Regions from separate parts of the Pseudomonas sp. GW821-FHT07B01 genome, predicted to be linked through region 2. Evidence: predicted binding sites of a transcription regulator. Region 2 holds the regulator's gene; each other region holds the start of a gene.
What was found. Region 2 encodes FliA, which starts transcription of late flagellar genes. Its sites were predicted from a motif close to CTAAAGTTTNNNNNNNNNNNGCCGNTAA; they were not measured.
Positions count from the first base shown of each region.

Region 1: the regulator FliA is predicted to act here: its motif matches at 2,379-2,406, upstream of flgM (flagellar biosynthesis anti-sigma factor FlgM).
Region 3: the regulator FliA is predicted to act here: its motif matches at 2,858-2,885, upstream of AC07S6_RS08350 (methyl-accepting chemotaxis protein).

Region 1 is NZ_JBWKRA010000001.1:529,405-536,029, reverse strand. It holds gene AC07S6_RS02500 (MFS transporter) at 1-593, shown strand, start outside; gene AC07S6_RS02495 (flagellar brake protein) at 654-1,403, opposite strand; gene AC07S6_RS02490 (flagella synthesis protein FlgN) at 1,500-1,970, opposite strand; gene flgM (flagellar biosynthesis anti-sigma factor FlgM) at 2,019-2,342, opposite strand; gene flgA (flagellar basal body P-ring formation chaperone FlgA) at 2,484-3,248, opposite strand; gene AC07S6_RS02475 (chemotaxis protein CheV) at 3,323-4,255, shown strand; gene cheR (protein-glutamate O-methyltransferase CheR) at 4,298-5,125, shown strand; gene flgB (flagellar basal body rod protein FlgB) at 5,441-5,848, shown strand; gene flgC (flagellar basal body rod protein FlgC) at 5,852-6,295, shown strand; gene flgD (flagellar hook assembly protein FlgD) at 6,312-6,625, shown strand, end outside.
Region 2 is NZ_JBWKRA010000001.1:200,571-207,195, reverse strand. It holds gene flhA (flagellar biosynthesis protein FlhA) at 1-2,025, shown strand, start outside; gene flhF (flagellar biosynthesis GTPase FlhF) at 2,037-3,353, shown strand; gene fleN (flagellar synthesis regulator FleN) at 3,459-4,292, shown strand; gene fliA (RNA polymerase sigma factor FliA) at 4,289-5,029, shown strand; gene AC07S6_RS00940 (chemotaxis response regulator CheY) at 5,197-5,571, shown strand; gene AC07S6_RS00935 (protein phosphatase CheZ) at 5,590-6,378, shown strand; gene AC07S6_RS00930 (chemotaxis protein CheA) at 6,390-6,625, shown strand, end outside.
Region 3 is NZ_JBWKRA010000005.1:244,379-251,003, reverse strand. It holds gene AC07S6_RS08375 (FMN-dependent NADH-azoreductase) at 1-139, opposite strand, end outside; gene AC07S6_RS08370 (LysR substrate-binding domain-containing protein) at 265-1,173, shown strand; gene AC07S6_RS08365 (MmcQ/YjbR family DNA-binding protein) at 1,170-1,526, shown strand; gene AC07S6_RS08360 (DUF1294 domain-containing protein) at 1,515-1,898, opposite strand; gene AC07S6_RS08355 (undecaprenyl-diphosphate phosphatase) at 1,895-2,725, opposite strand; gene AC07S6_RS08350 (methyl-accepting chemotaxis protein) at 2,952-4,586, shown strand; gene pnuC (nicotinamide riboside transporter PnuC) at 4,787-5,350, shown strand; gene AC07S6_RS08340 (AAA family ATPase) at 5,347-5,871, shown strand; gene ggt (gamma-glutamyltransferase) at 5,991-6,625, opposite strand, start outside.

The DNA.
Region 1 (6,625 bases), 330 kb from region 2:
ACCGCGCGCTGCTGATTCGCTGCTTTGCCTTGTGCCTGGCGATAACGGCCTTACCGTTGGCCATCATGACGCAGGTACCGCTGGAGGTGTTGTTCGTGGCGGGCTTCTTCTGTTCGCTGGTGCAGTTCTGCCTTTACCCCTTGGCGGTGGCCTTTTCCAACGACCATGTGGAAGGCGATCGCCGGGTGTCACTGACGGCCATGTTGCTCGTTACCTACGGGATCGGCGCCAGCGTGGGGCCGCTGTTGGCCGGTGTGGTGATGAAGCTATTCGGCAGCCAGATGCTCTACGCGTTTTTCAGCCTGTGTGCGCTGATCCTGGTGTGGCGCATTCGACCCAAGGCGGTAACCAACCTGCATCAGGTCGACGACGCACCACTGCATCACGTGGCGATGCCCGACAGCATGTCCAGTTCGCCTTTGGTGGCTGCCCTTGACCCGCGGGTGGATGAGCAGGTGGTGCAGGAGCAGATGCAAGTCACTGTTCCTGACCCAGAGCCCGTCCCTGATACCGAGGAGCCAACGAGCGAAGAACCGCACGAGCCACCAGACCCGGACGAACATCCCCATGACTTAAGCAGGGCGCGCCCCTGAACGAAAAAACGGGCAGATCCCATCAGGATCTGCCCGTTTTTTTATCTCAGCGTCTAACGCTTAAAGATCGTCGTCTTTATCGAAGCGCCGAGCTTCTCGCTGCAATTGGTAGACAAAGCGTTCCACTTGTCGCTGCACCAAACCACTCATGTTGTGAAAGCGCACGCCGGCAAAGGTGGTGTTGATCTTGTCTTCGAAGTGCAGATAGCGCAGTTCCACGGAAGTGGTCATGCTGCCGAAGGGCAGGGCAGCAATAAAGCGATCATAGACCTGGCCCAACTGCAGACGTTCGGAGATATCGCCTTCAAAGCGCAATTTGCAGCCGGTTGCCGAGATATCCAACAGCTTACCGCTGACAGGGGCCTTGAGCTTCTCGCCACCTAACTGAATATCCACCAATTGCGCGAGTTTCAGTGCGGCGCGGAAGGCATTGCGTCGTTGATGGTAAACCACTTCGCCGGGCAGGTTGCCGCTGTAGATGCGGTGGCCGCCTTTCTCGCTGATGGTCAAGGTGCCGTTGCTTTCCCAGGCAACCCGCACGCCCTCATGGAAGCCTTCGATACGGAAGGCTTCGCCATTCTCAAGATAGCGTTCACCGTCGCGGGGAATCATTTCGTCCAGTACCAGCGTCTTGCTGTCCCGGTCGATGTCCACCAGGTAGCTCTGGAAGCGCTGGCTACGTTCGTGGAAAGTGATGATCAGCGGGTCATGGCTTTCTTGCAGCATCCGCAACGTGCTGGCGATTTCCAGAGGCGTGGTGAGCACCTTGGGTGGCTGCGGTGCATCTTCCGCATTAAGGGCGTTGAACACGGTTCTTCCATCTCCAGGCAAAATACGACTACACGCAAGAACCGGCATTTTGCCAGTATGTAGCGCGCCTTGGATAGGTCGCGCTGTAAACCGGCGTCAGGCTTGGCTGCGGGTGCTTGGTTTGATCAGGCGTGAGGTGGAGCCTTGGGCGTTATACAGGGCCGGAGGTTCTCCGCCGTGCAATATGCGCAACTGATTGGCGGTGGTGGCTTGCTGAAGCTGGATCGACTGACCGTTGAGCAGGTTGGCTTCCTGGCACTGGGCGAGCAAATGATTGAGTTCTTTGCTTTGTGCCAGCAGTTGATCGCCGACTGAGGAGTGGCTGGCCAGTTGTGCCAGGCCATCATGATCGGCGGGCAGGCCCAGGCTGATCAGAATCTCGCTGCGTTTCTTGCCGTGCTGTTCGAGCAAGACAATCAGGGACTGTTTGCGCGCCAGGATTTCTTCCAGCAAGGGCATATCCCGGCCGTACAAGGCCAGGGATTCTTCCTTGAGCAGCTCGAGCAATTGTTGCGTCGGCGCCAGATCATCAATGATCAGTTGGAGCAAATGTTCGTCGTGGTGCATGGCTGGCCTTGGGTTTTAAGCGTCCAAAAGCCCTGCGCAGGCTTTTGCCTAGCGCTCGGCTTCGAAGTTGAGCAGCTTGCTGGCTACACGGTTGCTGTCGACTTTATAGCTGCCATCGGCGATAGCCTGTTTCAACTCGGCCACGCGGGCTTTATTGACGACGGGTTGATCGCGCAGCGAGTCAGTGACCTTCTGCAACTGTTGAGCCTCATTGCTCAGGTGTACCGATTCCCCACTCTGGCTGGCGGCGGCCTGTTCTGCTTTGGCAGGCAAGGGCTGCGGCTTGGCCTCTACGCTGTCCTTGGTACCGCCGGTGCGCGTATTGCCGGGCAAAGCCGGGGCGTTATTCAAACGACTGAAATCAATGACCATGTTGAAAAACCTCTGGGTATTTGGACGCTTGCCATGTTTTCGGCCATACCCGGGCAAACTTTAGGCTCGATTGACAATAAACCTGTACGGCTCAATATCCAGCACACAGTGTAGGAAAAGCTGGCATTTGATTCCAGTCATCTATAGCGCCACCTCGACCTGGCCTGGTGCCGTGACCCGCGCCTTGATCACGCGATTGGAGTTGAGGTTCTTGACGCGGATCTGTTCGCTCATGCCGCCATTTGACAGCGCCTCGCCCGGCATCCTGACGTTCAGGCCGCCGCTGCTGGCGGAAATTACCACTTGGTCACCCTTGCGAATCACCTCGGCCTGTTCCAGATGAACCAGCGTGAGGACTTGGTCGGTGACCACTGGCCGGGTGAGTTTCTGCCCGATGGCCTGGTCCAGCGACGTCAGGTAGCCCTGGTTGATCAAGCTGATATCCCGCTCGCGCAACGCCACGTCGTCGTAGCCGATGATACCCGTGCGCTTCAATGGTCGCGCCACTACCACCACATCGCGATACAGCTTGACCTGAGCTGGTACGAAAACCGTCCAGGGCGAGGCGCCCTCACAGCGTACCTTTACGGTCACACGGCCGATGGGCTGGGCGGGGCTTTCCAAAGTGGCTGTCAATTCCTTGTCGCACATTGGCATGCGCAAGCGAGGGTCCAACTGGTTGACCTGAATTTCATAACGCCCCGGCGTCTGGGTAGTCGCCAGATAATCTTCTACAGTGAACTCAAGAAAGCCTTGGGTGACGCCGATAAGTAGATCAGGCAGGGTGACGTTGTCGGCACGGGCCGTGACGCCCAGGCCCGAGACAAGCAGTGCCATCGCGGCGCAGAGCAGTCTACGGTAGCGTGAGCGGCCAGGGTGTCGGGAAACTGTCGTTTTAATATCCATACTCAGTAAATAGCAAAGCTCGTGCCGTTTAGTGTTGGGTACGCGTCGTACCCCTAGGATTTAGGAGTCTGGGCATGGCAGGTGTAATGGATTCAGTAAACCAGCGCACACAGCTGGTAGGGCAGAATCGCCTGGAGTTGTTGCTTTTTCGCCTGGATGGCAAACAGTTGTATGGCATCAACGTGTTTAAAGTGCGTGAAGTGCTGCAATGTCCCAAGTTGACGATCATGCCCAAGTCCAGTCCGGTGGTGTGTGGCGTGGCCAACATCCGGGGCGCGACCATTCCGATTCTTGACCTGGCCATGGCCACGGGGGCCGCGGGTTTGCAGGACCGCCAGAACCCTTTCGTGATCATCACCGAGTACAACACCAAGACCCAGGGTTTCCTGGTGCGCTCGGTGGAGCGCATCGTCAATATGAACTGGGAAGAGATCCATCCGCCGCCCAAGGGCACGGGGCGCGATCACTACCTGACGGCGGTGACGCGGGTCGATAACCAGTTGGTGGAAATCATCGACGTGGAGAAGATCCTCGCCGAAGTGGCCCCCACCTCGGAAACCATCTCCGTCGGGGTGGTGGATGCCGAAACGGCACACAAGGCGGTTTCGCTACGGGTGTTGACCGTGGACGACTCTTCTGTGGCGCGCAAGCAGGTCACGCGTTGCCTGCAAACGGTCGGGGTTGAGGTGGTAGCCCTCAATGATGGTCGCCAGGCCTTGGATTACCTGCGCAAGCTGGCAGATGACGGCAAGAGGCCTGAAGAAGAATTCTTGATGATGATCTCTGACATCGAGATGCCGGAAATGGATGGCTACACGCTCACGGCCGAAATACGTAACGATCCACGCATGCAAAAGTTGCATATCATCCTGCATACTTCGTTGTCGGGGGTATTCAATCAGGCAATGGTCAAGAAGGTCGGTGCGGATGACTTTCTGGCCAAGTTCCGTCCTGATGACCTCGCATCCCGGGTAGTCGACCGGATCAAGGCAGCAGATCACGGCTAGGGGATTTCCCCCGGCGGTCACACGATTTAAGAGGCGGCATCATTGTCTACGGGTAATTTGGATTTCGAACAGTTCCGGGTCTTCCTGGAAAAAGCCTGTGGCATATTGCTCGGTGAAAACAAGCAGTACCTGGTATCCAGCCGTCTCAACAAGCTGATGGAACAGCAGGGCATCAAGTCCCTGGGTGAGTTGGTCCAGCGGATCCAGGGGCAGCCGCGCAGTGGGCTCAAGGAAATGGTGGTCGATGCCATGACCACCAACGAAACCTTATGGTTTCGCGATACCTATCCCTTTGAAGTGCTCAAGAACAAAGTGTTGCCTGAAGCCATCAAGGCCAGCCCGGGCCAGCGCCTGCGTATCTGGTCGGCGGCCTGTTCTTCGGGGCAGGAGCCGTACTCGATCTCGATGTCCATCGATGAGTTCGAGCGGACCAACATGGGCCAGTTGAAAGCCGGTGCGCAAATTGTGGCCACGGACCTGTCCGGCACCATGCTCACCAACTGCAAGACCGGTGAGTACGACAGCCTGGCCCTGGGCCGAGGTTTGTCCCAGGAACGCCTGCAACGCTACTTCGACCCCAAAGGGGCAGGGCGTTGGGCGATCAAGGCGCCGATCAAGAACCGCGTCGAATTTCGCTCGTTCAACCTGCTCGACAGCTACGCCAGCCTAGGCAAGTTCGACATGGTGTTCTGCCGCAACGTGCTGATCTATTTCTCGGCTGAAGTGAAGAAAGACATTCTGTTGCGCATCCACGGCACCCTCAAGCGCGGAGGTTATCTGTTCCTCGGTGCTTCCGAGGCGCTCAATGGGCTGCCGGATCACTTCCAGATGGTGCAATGCAGCCCGGGGATCATCTACCAGGCCAAGTAGCCTGGGTGTATGCAATAAAACTGTGGGAGCCGGGCTTGCCCGCGATAGCGTTTTGTCAGTCGACGAATAGGTCGGCAGGCACTCCGCCATCGCAGGCAAGCCAGCTCCCACATTTGTTTTCTCGGCAAGCTGGCGTAAAGCGGCAACTGCCCATTGCCGCTTTACTGGCACTACGCGGAAATCGCTTGCCGCTTTTCTGGCATAGTCGCCGGCAACTTCCCTCGAAACCCTTTATATACGGGGCTTTCGCAAGTTTGGCATACACCTTGCTATAACCCTGCTAACGAACAGCAGGTCAGCCTAAAGGTTTCCGCCATGAGCATCAGCTTCGATAAAGCGCTCGGTATCCACGAACAAGCCCTGGGCTTCCGCGCCCAGCGTGCCGAAGTCCTGGCCAACAACATCGCCAACGCCGACACCCCGAACTACAAGGCTCGGGACCTGGACTTCTCCGCCGTGCTCGCCGCACAACAGGACAAGACCAAGAACGGTACCTTCGCCTTGAACATGACCAATAGCCGTCATATCGAAGCGCAAGGCCTGGGCAATGGTGACGAGTCGCTGCTGTATCGCACGCCGATGCAGCCGTCGATCGACCAGAACACCGTTGACGCCCAGCTGGAGCAATCGAACTACGCCGAAAACTCGGTGAACTTCCAGGCCAGCTTCACCCTGCTCAACAGCAAATTCAAAGGGCTGATGTCAGCCCTGCGCGGAGAGTAAGCCATGTCCCTGTCCAGTGTTTTCAATATTGCCGGCAGTGGCATGAGCGCGCAGACCACGCGTTTGAACACCGTCGCCAGTAACATCGCCAACGCCGAGACCGTCTCCTCGAGCATTGACCAGACCTATCGCGCCCGCCATCCGGTGTTTGCCACCATGTTCCAGGGTGGTCAGGCAAACGGCAGCGATTCGTTGTTCCAGAACCAGGACGCCGCCGGCTCCGGCGTGCAGGTGTTGGGCGTGGTCGAAGACCAGAGCAACCTGGAGGCCCGTTACGAGCCCAACCATCCTGCCGCGAACGAAAAGGGTTACGTCTATTACCCCAACGTCAACGTGGTCGAGGAAATGGCTGACATGATTTCCGCCAGCCGCTCGTTCCAGACCAACGCGGAAATGATGAACACCGCCAAAACCATGATGCAGAAGGTCCTGACCCTGGGTCAGTGATAAGGGGCGCCAAATAATGGCCATCGTTGATACGTCAAACAACACGGCTGTCCAGGACCTGTTCAACTCCAAGGTCAAGGACGCTTCGAACAATGTATCGAATGTTTCCAAAGCGGCGACGGGTAACCAGGCGCTAGGCAAGGACGCATTCCTGCAGTTGCTGGTGACCCAGCTGAAAAATCAGAACCCGCTGTCGCCCCAGGACAACGGCGCGTTCGTGGCCCAGCTTGCCCAGTTCAGCAGCCTGGAAGGCATCAACACCCTGAACGACTCGGTGAACAACATCTCCAGCAACTTCAGCTCTTCTCAAGCGCTGCAGGCTTCGTCGCT
Region 2 (6,625 bases):
ATGTTGCCGATGCCGCCGTTTCTGCTCGATGTGTTCTTCACTTTCAACATTGCCCTGTCTGTCGTGGTCTTGCTGGTGTGCGTGTACGCCTTGCGGCCGCTGGATTTCGCGGTGTTCCCGACGATTCTGCTGGTGGCGACCTTGCTACGTCTGGCATTGAACGTCGCTTCCACGCGGGTGGTGATGCTTCACGGCCAGGACGGCCATGCCGCTGCCGGTAAGGTGATCCAGGCGTTCGGCGAGGTGGTGATCGGCGGTAACTACGTGGTCGGTATCGTGGTGTTCGCGATCCTGATGATCATCAACTTCGTGGTGGTGACCAAGGGCGCCGGGCGGATTTCCGAGGTGAGCGCGCGGTTTACCCTCGACGCCATGCCCGGCAAGCAGATGGCCATCGACGCCGACCTCAACGCCGGCCTGATCGACCAGGGCCAAGCCAAGGCCCGTCGGGCGGAAGTCGCCCAGGAAGCCGAGTTCTACGGCTCCATGGACGGTGCCAGCAAGTTTGTGCGCGGCGACGCCATCGCCGGCCTGTTGATTCTGTTCATCAACCTGATCGGCGGCGTGGCCGTCGGTATGTTTCAGCACGGCATGACATTCGGCGATGCCGGCAAGGTGTATGCCTTGCTGACCATCGGTGACGGTTTAGTGGCGCAATTGCCATCACTGTTGTTATCCACAGCGGCGGCCATCATGGTTACCCGTGCTTCGGGCTCCGAAGATATGGGCAAGCAGATCAGTCGGCAGATGTTCGCTTCGCCCAAGGCCCTGGCCGTGGCGGCGGGCATCATGGCGATCATGGGCATTGTGCCGGGCATGCCGCACTTCTCGTTCCTGAGCATGGCGGCCTTGGCGGGTGGTGCGGCGTACCTGTTCTGGAAAAAGCAGAACCAGGTCAAGGTCCAGGCCCAACAGGAAATCGCCCGTCAGCAGGAGCTGCTGCCATCCCCGGCCCGCGCCCAGGAAACCAAGGAGTTGGGCTGGGACGACGTCACGCCCATCGACATGATCGGCCTGGAAGTCGGTTACCGCCTGATCCCGCTGGTCGACCGCAACCAGGGTGGGCAACTGCTGGCGCGGATCAAGGGTGTGCGCAAGAAGCTGTCCCAGGACCTGGGTTTCTTGATGCCCACGGTGCATATCCGTGACAACCTCGACCTGGCCCCCAGCGCTTATCGCCTGACCCTGATGGGGGTAATTCTGGCCGAAGCCGAGATCTACCCGGACCGCGAACTGGCGATCAACCCCGGCCAAGTGTTCGGTACCCTCAACGGCATCACCGCCAAAGATCCGGCTTTCGGCCTGGAAGCGGTGTGGATCGAAGTCAGCCAGCGTAGCCAGGCGCAGTCCCTCGGTTACACCGTAGTGGATGCCAGCACCGTGGTCGCCACGCACCTTAACCAGATTCTCTACAAGCACTCCCACGAGTTGATCGGCCACGAGGAAGTCCAGCAATTGATGGGCTTGCTGGCCAAATCGTCGCCAAAACTGGCCGAAGAACTGGTGCCGGGCGTGCTGTCACTGTCGCAGTTGCTCAAGGTGTTGCAAGCGCTGTTGGCCGAACAGGTGCCCGTGCGCGACATTCGCAGCATTGCCGAGGCCATCGCCAACAATGCCGCCAAGAGTCAAGATACTGCCGCTCTGGTGGCGGCGGTGCGTGTCGGCGTGTCCCGCGCAATCGTGCAAAGCATTGTAGGGACTGAGTCCGAGCTGCCTGTGATCACCCTGGAGCCCAGGTTGGAACAAATATTGCTCAATAGTATTCAGAAGGCAGGGCAAGGCCAGGAAGAGGGCGTTTTACTGGAGCCAAGCATGGCTGAAAAGCTGCAGCGTTCGTTGATCGACGCCGCACAGCGCCAGGAAATGCAGGGCAACCCGGTGATCCTGCTGGTGGCCGGCCCGGTTCGCGCGATGTTGTCGCGGTTCGGACGCCTGGCCGTACCGAATTTGCACGTGTTGGCTTACCAGGAAATTCCTGACAATAAGCAAGTGACTATTGTCGCGACAGTTGGGCCCAATGGCTGAGGTAGTGGGTTATGCAAGTTAAGCGTTTTTTCGCCGCCGATATGCGTCAGGCCATGAAACTGGTCCGTGATGAGCTGGGCGCCGATGCCGCGATTATCGGTAACCGTCGGATTGCCGGCGGTGTCGAGCTGACGGCTGCCCTGGATTACACGCCCCAGGCGCTGGCCCCGCGCGTGCCGAACATGGAGCTCGAAGACGAGCTGCGCAAGACCGCCTCGCGCATTGTGTCGGCCCAGGCTGAACTGAGCATGCGTGGCGACAGCGATGCCAGCACCAATCGCCAGCTGTTTGCCGGCCTGCCGCTGACCGCCGCCGAGCCGCTGGTTGAACCCACCTTTGTCGAACCGCCGCGTCCTGCAGCGCCTGCCCCGGCTGCCGCAGTTGACCAGCGCGTGATTGACTCGATGCGTTTTGAACTCAACGGCCTGCGTGAATTGCTCGAAGTGCAGCTCGGCTCGCTGGCCTGGACCCAACTGCAAGGCAGCAAGCCGCAGCAAGCCAACCTCTGGCGTCGCCTGCAACGCATCGGCCTGTCCGGCCCGTTGTCCCGCGACCTGCTGGCCTTGACCGCTGAAGTCGAAGAGCCGCGCCAGGCCTGGCGCATGCTGCTGGCGCACTTGGCGCGCATGATTGCCACGCCGGAAATCGAACCCCTGGAAGAGGGCGGTGTAATCGCCATGGTCGGCCCCGCCGGCATGGGCAAGACCACCACCCTGGCAAAGCTTGCGGCCCGTTACGTGCTTAAATACGGCGCGCAGAATATCGCCCTGGTGAGCATGGACAGTTACCGTATCGGCGCTCAGGAGCAGCTCAAGACCCTGGGCCGCATCCTCAACGTGCCGGTAACCCATGTCGACCCGGGCCAGTCCCTGGCCAATGCCCTCGACCCGTTGCTGCGCAAGCGCGTGGTGCTGATCGATACCGCCGGCCTGCAAGCCAGTGATCCGGCGCTGCGTATGCAGCTCGAAAGCCTGGCCGGGCGAGGCATCAAGTCAAAAAATTACCTGGTGCTTGCAACCACCAGCCAGAAACAGGTTCTTACCGCTGCTTATCACAGTTACAAGCGTTGCGGCCTGGCCGGTTGCATCCTCACCAAGCTCGATGAAACCGCGAGCCTGGGCGAGGTGTTGAGCCTGGCCATCAGCCATGAATTACCGGTTGCCTACCTCACCGACGGGCCGCGGATCCCGGATGATCTGCATCTGCCGCGCCGTCATCAGTTGGTCAGCCGTGCCGTGAGTGTGCAAATGCAAGACGAGCCTAGCGAGGAAGCGATGGCCGATATGTTCGCCGACCTTTACCACCACCCGGCTAAACGGGTGGGTTGAGGCAGGATGAACACCGTGAAATGTACCTACATCGATGGTCTGCAAGCGATTCACGCGGCCAAGCCATGTAGCCTGCGTCTAAGCAAGACAAGGTAAAGAAATAAAATGGGCAGCATGCATCCCGTACAGGTGATCGCGGTGACCGGCGGCAAAGGTGGCGTCGGGAAAACTAACGTGTCAGTGAATTTGTCCCTGGCCCTGGCAGAGCTTGGCCGTCGCGTCATGCTGCTGGATGCTGACCTGGGCTTGGCGAACGTGGACGTTCTGCTGGGGCTGACACCCAAACATACCCTGGCCGATGTGATCGAAGGCCGTTGTGAGCTGCGCGACGTGCTGCTCCAGGGCCCCGGAGGCATTCGCATCGTGCCGGCGGCCTCGGGCACCCAGAGCATGGTGCACCTGAGCCCCGCGCAGCATGCCGGGCTGATCCAGGCGTTCAGCGACATCGGCGACAACCTCGACGTGCTGGTGATCGACACCGCCGCCGGGATCGGCGAGTCGGTGGTCAGCTTTGTGCGCGCAGCGCAGGAAGTGCTGTTGGTGGTGTGCGACGAACCCACCTCCATCACCGACGCCTATGCGCTGATCAAGCTGCTTAACCGTGACTACGGCATGAACCGCTTTCGCGTGTTGGCCAACATGGCCCAGAGCCCGCAGGAAGGGCGCAACCTGTTCGCCAAGTTGACCAAGGTCACGGATCGCTTCCTCGATGTGGCCTTACAATACGTCGGCGCAGTTCCCTATGACGAGTGTGTGCGCAAGGCCGTGCAAAAGCAGCGTGCGGTCTACGAAGCGTTCCCTCGTTCGAAATGCGCACTGGCGTTCAAGGCCATTGCCCAGAAGGTCGATACCTGGCCGTTGCCCGCCAACCCGCGGGGGCATCTGGAGTTTTTCGTCGAGCGTTTGGTGCATCAGACGAGCGCAGGACCGGTGCTATGACATCCAGCGGCTACAACCTTTACAAAAAGTCGGCACGTGACAGCCAGGGCGAATTGATCGAGCGCTATGCGCCGTTGGTCAAGCGCATTGCCTATCACCTGTTGGCGCGCCTGCCTGCGAGTGTGCAGGTCGAAGACTTGATCCAGGCCGGCATGATCGGCCTGCTTGAAGTCTCGACCAAATACGACGCCAGCAAGGGTGCCAGTTTCGAAACGTATGCGGGTATCCGTATCCGTGGCGCGATGCTCGATGAAGTGCGTAAAGGCGATTGGGCGCCGCGTTCGGTACACCGCAATACGCGCATGGTCAGCGATGCAATTCGTGCAATTGAAGCAAAAACCGGCCGTGACGCTAAAGATCATGAAGTTGCGGCCGAACTCCAATTGAGTCTCGACGATTACTACGGGATTTTGAACGATACCTTGGGCAGCCGCCTGTTCAGTTTCGACGACCTTTTACAGGACGGCGAACACGAAGGGCTGCACGAGGACGGCGCGAGCGCGCATACGGAGCCGTCGCGCGACCTGGAAGATGAACGTTTCCAGGGCGCGTTGGCCGATGCAATCGCCAATTTGCCAGAGCGTGAGCGGCTGGTGCTGGCGCTGTACTACGACGAAGAGCTGAACCTCAAGGAAATCGGTGAGGTCCTGGGGGTCAGCGAATCGCGTGTCAGCCAGTTGCATAGCCAGTGCGCAGCCCGCTTGCGGGGCCGATTGGCCGAGTGGCGCGCGCGCTGACAGGCAGTGTGGGGGCACTGCAGACGCTGCCGTGAGATCGCAAGGTTTCGCGGCTATGTGCCGTGGTGCCCTGGGCAGTCCTTTTTGTGTAACGCCTGTTGATTGAAATGGCGCGTCCAGGTGCTGGGCGCGTTTAAGACTGCTTGGAGGTCGAATTGGACAAGAACATGAAAATCCTCATCGTTGATGACTTCTCAACGATGCGGCGGATCATTAAAAACCTGTTGCGTGACCTTGGGTTCACCAACACGGTCGAGGCGGATGACGGCCTGACGGCCATTCCGATTCTCAACAGCGGGAGCATCGACTTTCTGGTGACCGACTGGAACATGCCGGGCATGACCGGTATCGACCTGCTGCGCCATGTGCGCGCCGATGAAAAACTGCGCAGCCTGCCTGTGCTGATGGTGACCGCCGAAGCCAAGCGCGAACAGATCATCGAAGCCGCCCAGGCCGGGGTCAACGGTTACGTGGTCAAGCCATTCACGGCACTGGCCTTGAAAGAGAAGATCGAGAAAATCTTCGAACGCATCCACGGCTAATGCCATCGCGGGGGAGCTATGGAGCATAACGAAACGTCACAGGGCGACTTTGAGTCGACCCTGAAAAAACATGCTCACCAGTTGGTCGACAGCCTGGAAAAAGGCCAGTTCGCCGATGCGGTGCAGTTGATCCATGAGCTTAACCAGACCCGTGACCGCGGCCTGTACCAGGAAGTGGGCAAGCTCACACGCGAGCTGCACAGTGCGATCGTCAATTTCCAGATTGACCCGCGCATGCCCCAGGCCGAAGAAATTTCCCAGATCACTGATGCCACTGAGCGCCTGTCCTATGTGGTCAGGCTGACCGAGGCAGCGGCCAACCGCACCATGGACCTGGTGGAAAACGCCACGCCCCTGGTCAACGGCATGGCCACCGAAGCCCAGGCCTTGAGCCAGGACTGGGGCCGCTTCATGCGCCGCGAAGTCGGCGCTGAAGAGTTTCGTGAATTGGCGCGTCGCGTCGACGGGTTCTTGTCGCGCAGCGAACAGGAAAACCGCACGGTGGCCAGCAACCTCAACGACATCCTGCTGGCCCAGGATTACCAGGACCTCACCGGCCAGGTGATCAAGCGCGTGACTCAGTTGGTCACCGAAGTGGAAAGCAACTTGCTCAAATTGGTGCTGATGGCCGGCCAGGTCGATCGTTTTGCCGGCATCGAACATGACCGCGAAGCGATCCTCTCGGAAAAAGATCCACAAAAACATCTCGCCAAGGGTGAAGGTCCGCAGATTCATGCCGATAAACGTGAAGACGTTGTGTCAGGTCAGGATGACGTAGATGACCTGTTATCCAGTTTAGGCTTCTAAGGAGCACCCACATGAGCTTCGGCGCCGATGAAGAAATCCTTCAGGATTTCCTTGTAGAGGCCGGCGAAATTCTAGAGCAACTGTCCGAACAACTGGTCGAGCTGGAAAGCCGACCGGATGATGCGAACCTGCTCAATGCAATTTTTCGCGGTTTTCACACTGTAAAAGGGGGCGCCGGCTTCCTCCAGCTCCATGAGCTGGTGGAGTGCTGCCACATCGCCGAGAACGTCTTCGACATCCTGCGCAA
Region 3 (6,625 bases), on a different contig from region 2:
TGCCTTCGCTGGCGAGGTCGCGGTAGGTCACTTCCACACCCGGCTGCGCGGCTTGCCATGCCTTGACCACACCGGCGCTGAGCTGACGGGAGGCCGAGTTGTCGCCGAGGATGCTGGAATCGATGTGCAACAGTTTCATGATGGATCTCCGAGGTGGGATCGACAGTGGCGATCAGATGGTGGTGATGCTACGCATGAAACCAATGGTCGATAAGCCAGCTGAAATGCGATAGTTTGTCCCACTGACAGGACAATAGGCCCACCATGCAAGACCTCAACGACCTCTACTATTTCGCCAAAGTCGTCGAAGCCGGCGGTTTTGCTGCGGCTGGCCGGCTACTCGGCATTCCCAAATCCAGGCTTTCACGGCGCATTGCCGAACTGGAAGACCGCCTGGGTGCACGCTTGCTGCAACGCACCACCCGGCAACTGACGCTCACCGCCGTCGGCGAACGCTACCTGCGCCACTGCCAGGCCATGCTGCTTGAAGCGGAAATGGCCGACGAGGCCGTGGCCAGTATGTCCAGCGAACCACGGGGGCGCTTGCGGGTCAGTTGCCCGGTGGGCCTGGCCCAGCAGATCCTGCCGGAGCTGGTAGCCGGTTTTCTGGCCGCGCACCCGTTGGTGCAGTTGGATATGACCCTGGTGAATCGCCGCGTCGACCTGGTGGCCGAAGGCATTGATGTAGCGCTGCGCGTACGCGAACTGGGCGACGAAGACCCGTTGCTGGTCACCAAACGCCTGCGCCAGGCGCATACCGTGCTGGTGGCCAGCCCCGTTTTCATGCGTGAGCGGCGGGTCGAAACCCTGGAAGACCTCAAGCAGTTGCCAATCCTTGGCGCACTCGAGGCGGACCGAATGGTGCACCAACGCATCATCGACCCCCAGGGCAACATGCACGAGCTAGTGATGGAGGCGCGCCTGGGCATCGAAGACTTTATCGTGCGCAAGGCCAGCGCAATGATGGGCGTGGGCTTTACGGTGCTGCCAATGATGTACTGCGAAGAAGAACTGGCCAGCGGCCGGCTGGTGCAATTGCTACCGGAGTGGTCATTGCCAGGCGGCTGGCTGCAGGCGGTCTACCCGCACCGGCGCGGCGTGCTGCCGGCCATCCGGGCCTGGATCGACTACCTGGAAGAAGGCTTCAAAGGCTGTGGAGATCGGCTGTTATGAGCATGACGGAAGAACAAGTCGCACGTTTTTGCCTGAGCCTGCCAGGCGCACGGGAAGACTATAAATGGGGTGGCGTGCGGGTGTTCTCGATTGCTGGCAACAAGATGTTCGCCTTGCAGAACCTGCGCGGTGAGTCGCTGGCCTTCAAGGTCGACAAAGAACTGTTCCTGGGTCACGTCGACCGCCCGGGCATTCACCCGGCGCCTTACCTGGCGAGGGCGCAGTGGGTCATCATGAACACGCCCTACCCTTTGGGCGCAGAGGAACTGCGCGGCCTGTTGCAGCGCTCCCACCAGTTGGTGGTGAGCAAGCTGCCCAAGCGCACGCAGATTGGCTTGCGGCTAGAGGATTGACAGCAAGGTGCCGCCGAGGAACAGCTGGTCCAGCCAGAACACTTGGTGCAACAGCACAATCACCCAGAACAGCACCTGGTAAGACACCTTGCGCGTCTTGTGCCGGAACACCTGCTGGGCTATCAACGCCCCCGGCCAACCGCCCGCCAACTCCACCGCATGCAGGATGTTTTCCGGGGTGCGCCAGCCTTCGGTCTGCGCCTTGCGCTTATCGCTCCAGTACAAGAAGAACGCAACCACGCTGACCGCGCCATAGGCCATCAACGGAATTACCGTTTCGCCGCGATACCACAGCAACGCCGAGCCCAGCAGCGGCGCGGCACACAGCAGTACAAAGATCAGCGCCTTCAGGCGTGGGTGCTGGATAGTCATGGCTTGACCGCAGTCCAGTCGATCCAGCCGAACTGCCAGGTCACCAGGATCACCAGGCCGAACGCAATCCGGTACCAGGCAAACGCCGCGTAGCTGTGGCTGGCGATGAACTTGAGCAGGGCCTTGACCGCAATCATGGCGAAGATGAACGAGGTGACAAAGCCAATGGCGAACACCGGCAGGTCCGCGGGCTGGAACAGGTCACGGTATTTATAGCCCGAGTACACCGCCGCACCGACCATGGTCGGCATCGCCAGGAAGAACGAGAACTCGGTAGCTGTCTTGCGCGACAGGCCGAACAACAGGCCGCCGATGATCGTTGCACCGGAGCGCGAAGTGCCCGGGATCATCGCCAGGCACTGGGCCAGGCCGACCTTGAGGGCGTCTTTCCAGGTGATGTCGTCGACGGTTTCAGCCCGCACTGCATGTTGACGGCGCTCGGCCCACAACATGATCACGCCACCCACTACCAGGGCAGTCGCTACAGTGATCGGGTTAAACAGGTAGTGCTTGATCAGGTCGGCAAAAATCACCCCCAGTACCACCGCCGGCAACACGGCGATGATCAGGTTGACGGTAAAGCGCCGGGCCTTGGGCTGGGTCGGCAGGCCGATAACCACGTCAAAGATCTTGCGTCGAAACTCCCAGACTACCGCCAGGATCGCGCCCAGCTGGATGATGATATTAAAGGCTTCGAAACGCTCGCCGCCAAAATTGATCAGGTCGGCGACGATGATCTGGTGGCCAGTGCTGGAGATCGGCAAGAACTCCGTAAGCCCCTCGACGATGCCGAGAATCAATGCCTGTATGGCGGTCCAAAAATCCATGCTGTCTCCAAAGGTCATGCACGTGGCATGCCTCATAGTCTTTTTTAAGTTCACTGACGACGAGCGCACACAAGCGCCCGCGGTTGATTCTCAACGCCGGTCTGCAAAAATTCCGTGAAAAATCAGGCAGTACTCAGGTTTTTCGATTCCGGGCCGAAAGCCTATCAGACACGCCGGAAATCTCGAAGCAGCACCACAATTATAAAGAGCAGGGAGTGACAGGACGATGAACAGTTTGCGCAGCATGTCGATCAGCCGCCGCCTTTGGCTGATCCTGATAGTCGCCGTGTTGATGCTGCTGGCCTTGGGGCTGTTGATGCTCAACCAGATCCACGGCGACCTCTACCAGGCCAAGCGCCAGCAGACCCAGCACGTGGTACAGACCGCCAGTGGCGTACTCAGCTATTACCAGAACCTGGAGAAAACCGGCGTACTGACCCGTGACGCCGCGCAACAACAGGCCCTGAGCGCGGTGCGCGGCCTGCGTTATGACCACGATGATTACTTCTGGATCAACGACCTCACCCCCGTGATGATCATGCACGCGGCCAACCCCAAGCTCGACGGCCAGAACCTCTCGGCGATTCGCGACCCGGACGGTTTCGCCGTGTTCAACGAATTCGTGAGCCTGGCCAAGGCCAAGGGCGCCGGCATTGTCAACTACCGCTGGCCGAAGCCCGGCGCCGAAGCGCCGGTAGAGAAAACCTCGTACATCCAACTGTTCGAACCCTGGGGCTGGATTATCGGCTCCGGGGTCTACGTGGACGATGTGCAGGCTGAATTCAGGGGCCAGGTGTGGAAAGCCTCGGCCATTGGCCTGGGCATTGCGTTGATGATGGCCGTGCTGGTGGTACTGATCGCTCGCAGCATCGTGCAGCCGTTGCAGGCGGCGGTGAATGCCATGGGCAATATCGCCAGCGGCGAAAGCGACCTGACCCACAGCCTCGACACCCACGGTCGTGACGAACTGACCGCACTGGCCCAGCACTTCAATAGCTTCACCGCCAAGCTGCGCCAGGTTGTCGGCCAGTTGCAGGTGTGCGCGAACGCCCTGGGCCAGTCGTCCACCGAGCTGGGCCACAACGCCAGCCAGGCCCATGACCGCAGCCAGCAGCAGTCGCAGCAGATGGAACTGGTGGCCACCGCCATCAACGAAGTCACTTACGGCGTGCAGGACGTAGCGAAGAATGCCGAACACGCCGCCAGCGAAATGCGCGATGCCCAGGCCCAGGCACAACAGGGCCAGGTCAACATCGACGGCAGCTTGCAGCAGATCGACCAGCTCTCCACCACCATCAGCCAGGCTGTGGAGGTGATCCGCACACTCTCCAGCGAAAGCACGCAGATCGGCGGGGTACTGGAGGTGATCCGCTCCATCGCCGACCAGACCAACCTGCTCGCCCTCAACGCCGCCATCGAAGCCGCCCGCGCCGGGGAGCAAGGCCGTGGGTTTGCGGTGGTCGCCGATGAGGTGCGGCTGCTGGCCCAGCGCACGCAGAAATCCACCGCCGAGATCCAGGTAATGATCGAGCGCCTGCAAGGTCACTCGGAAGCGGCGGTCAAGGTCATCAGCGACAGCCACAGCGCCTCGCAACTGACCATCGAGCAAGCCGGCCAGGCCGGTGCAAGCCTCACCGCCATCGGCCAGGCACTGCACAACCTCAACGGCCTGAACGCCTCGATTGCCAGCGCCACCCTGCAGCAGGCCCATGTGGTGGAAGACATCAACCAGAACGTCACCCAAGCGGCCGGGCTGTCCCACAGCACGGCGCTGGCGGCGGAGCAATCGAGCGTGGCGAGTGCGCAGTTGCGTGGCTTGAGTGAGCAGCTTGATGGGTTGCTGCGCCAATTCCGAATCTAGCGCTGATTAGCCTTTTGTAGGAGCGAGCTTGCTCGCGAAAAACCCATAGGCACCGCGGTTATTCAGACAATACGCGGTAACCTTGACGATCTTCGCGAGCAAGCTCGCTCCTGCAGAGGGCAATGACGCATTGCTGTGTTTGATGATCGGTGAGCTCTGGGTACAATCACCGCCCTCTCCCACTCTCCCAAGGATCCGCCATGTCCGGGCTTGAACTGTTCGCCGCCGCCCTGGGGGTGATCGCTGTCTGGCTGACGGTCAAACAAAACCCCTGGTGCTGGCCCATCGGCCTGGTGATGGTGTTGCTCTACACCTGGGTGTTTTTCGAGGTCAAGCTCTACTCGGACATGCTGCTGCAAGTGGTCTACGCGGCGCTGCAAGTTTACGGTTGGTGGCAGTGGACCCGCGCTGGCGAGGTCAAGCAAGGCCGCCAGGTCACCAGCCTGAAAGCGCCGGCAATCATGGCCAGCCTGGCTGCGGGCGCCGTCGGCAGTCTGCTGCTGGGCGCCGCCATGGCCCACTGGACTGACGCCGCCCAGCCCTGGCTCGACGCCGCCCTCACCGGCTTCAGCCTGGTCGCGCAGATGTGGATGGCGCAAAAACGCGTGCAGTGCTGGCCGTTGTGGATTGTGGTGGATGTGATCTTCGTCGGCCTGTTCCTCTACAAAGGCCTCTATCTCACGGCTGCACTCTATGCATTGTTTACCGTGATTGCCGTGCAAGGCTGGCGCGAGTGGCGCGCCGACCCGGCGTTACGCGCATGAAAGTGGTGGTATTGGCGGGCCCCGAATCCAGCGGCAAGAGCTGGCTGGCGGCGCAGTTGCACGCGCGCTTCGGCGGGTTGATGGTGGGGGAATATGTGCGGTACTTCATCGATCAGCATCAGCGCGACACCACCCTGGCGGATATCCCGGCCATTGCCCAGGGCCAGTTGGCCTGGGAGGATGCCGCCCGCGCCAAACGCCCCGCCTTGCTGATCCTCGACACCCACCTGCTGACCAACAAGCTCTGGAGCCAGACCCTGTTCGGCGACTATCCCGGCTGGCTTGATGACGAACTTCTGGCGCGGCATTACGACCTGCACCTGCTGCTCTCACCCGAGGATGTGGAATGGAGTGCCGACGGCCAGCGCTGCCAGCCGGAACTGGCGGATCGCCGGGCGTTTTTTCAGGCCAGCCTGGAGTGGATGCAGGAGCATCGACAGCCGCTGGTGGTGATTGGCGGGGGTTGGGAACAAAGGCGCCAGGCGGCATTTGCCGCAGTAACCCAGCTGCTCAAGCCCTGACACTCTTCCCTGTGGGAGCGGGCTTGCTCGCGAATGCTCTGTATCAGCTAGCACAGGCATAGACTGACCCACCGCTTTCGCGGGCAAGCCCGCTCCCACATTTCTTACCGTACCAGGCGTTAGTAGCCCAACGACAACCCCGTATTGCGTCGCGGGTCATTGGCCCCATAGAAGCGGTTGTTACCCACCGGCTTGCCATCCAGAGCAGGCGCACCGACCAGGATCGCCGCCAAATGGTTGGCATCTTGGGGACCTGCAAACTTATGGCCCCAGCTCTCGAGAATCTTCTGGGTATCCGGGCTCACGGCAAACGTCTCAAGGTTGGTGGTCTCAGGCATCCACTGCTGGTGGAAGCGCGGCGCGTCCACGGCTTCCTGGATATTCATCTTGTAGTCGATGACATTCAGGATGGTCAGCAAGGTGGCAGTGATGATGCGGCTGCCCCCCGGTGTACCGACCACCATCACCGCCTTGCCGTCCTTGGTGACGATGGTCGGGCTCATCGACGACAGCGGCGCCTTGCCCGGTGCGATGGCGTTGGCTTCGCCCTGTACCAGCCCGTACATGTTCGGCACGCCGACCTTGACGGTGAAGTCGTCCATTTCATCGTTGAGAATCACCCCGGTCTTGCTCGCCATCACCCCGGCACCAAACCAGTCGTTGAGGGTATAGGTCACCGAGACCGCGTTGCCCCATTTGTCGACGATGGAATAGTGGGTGGTGTTATTGCCTTCATGGGGCGATACACCCGGTT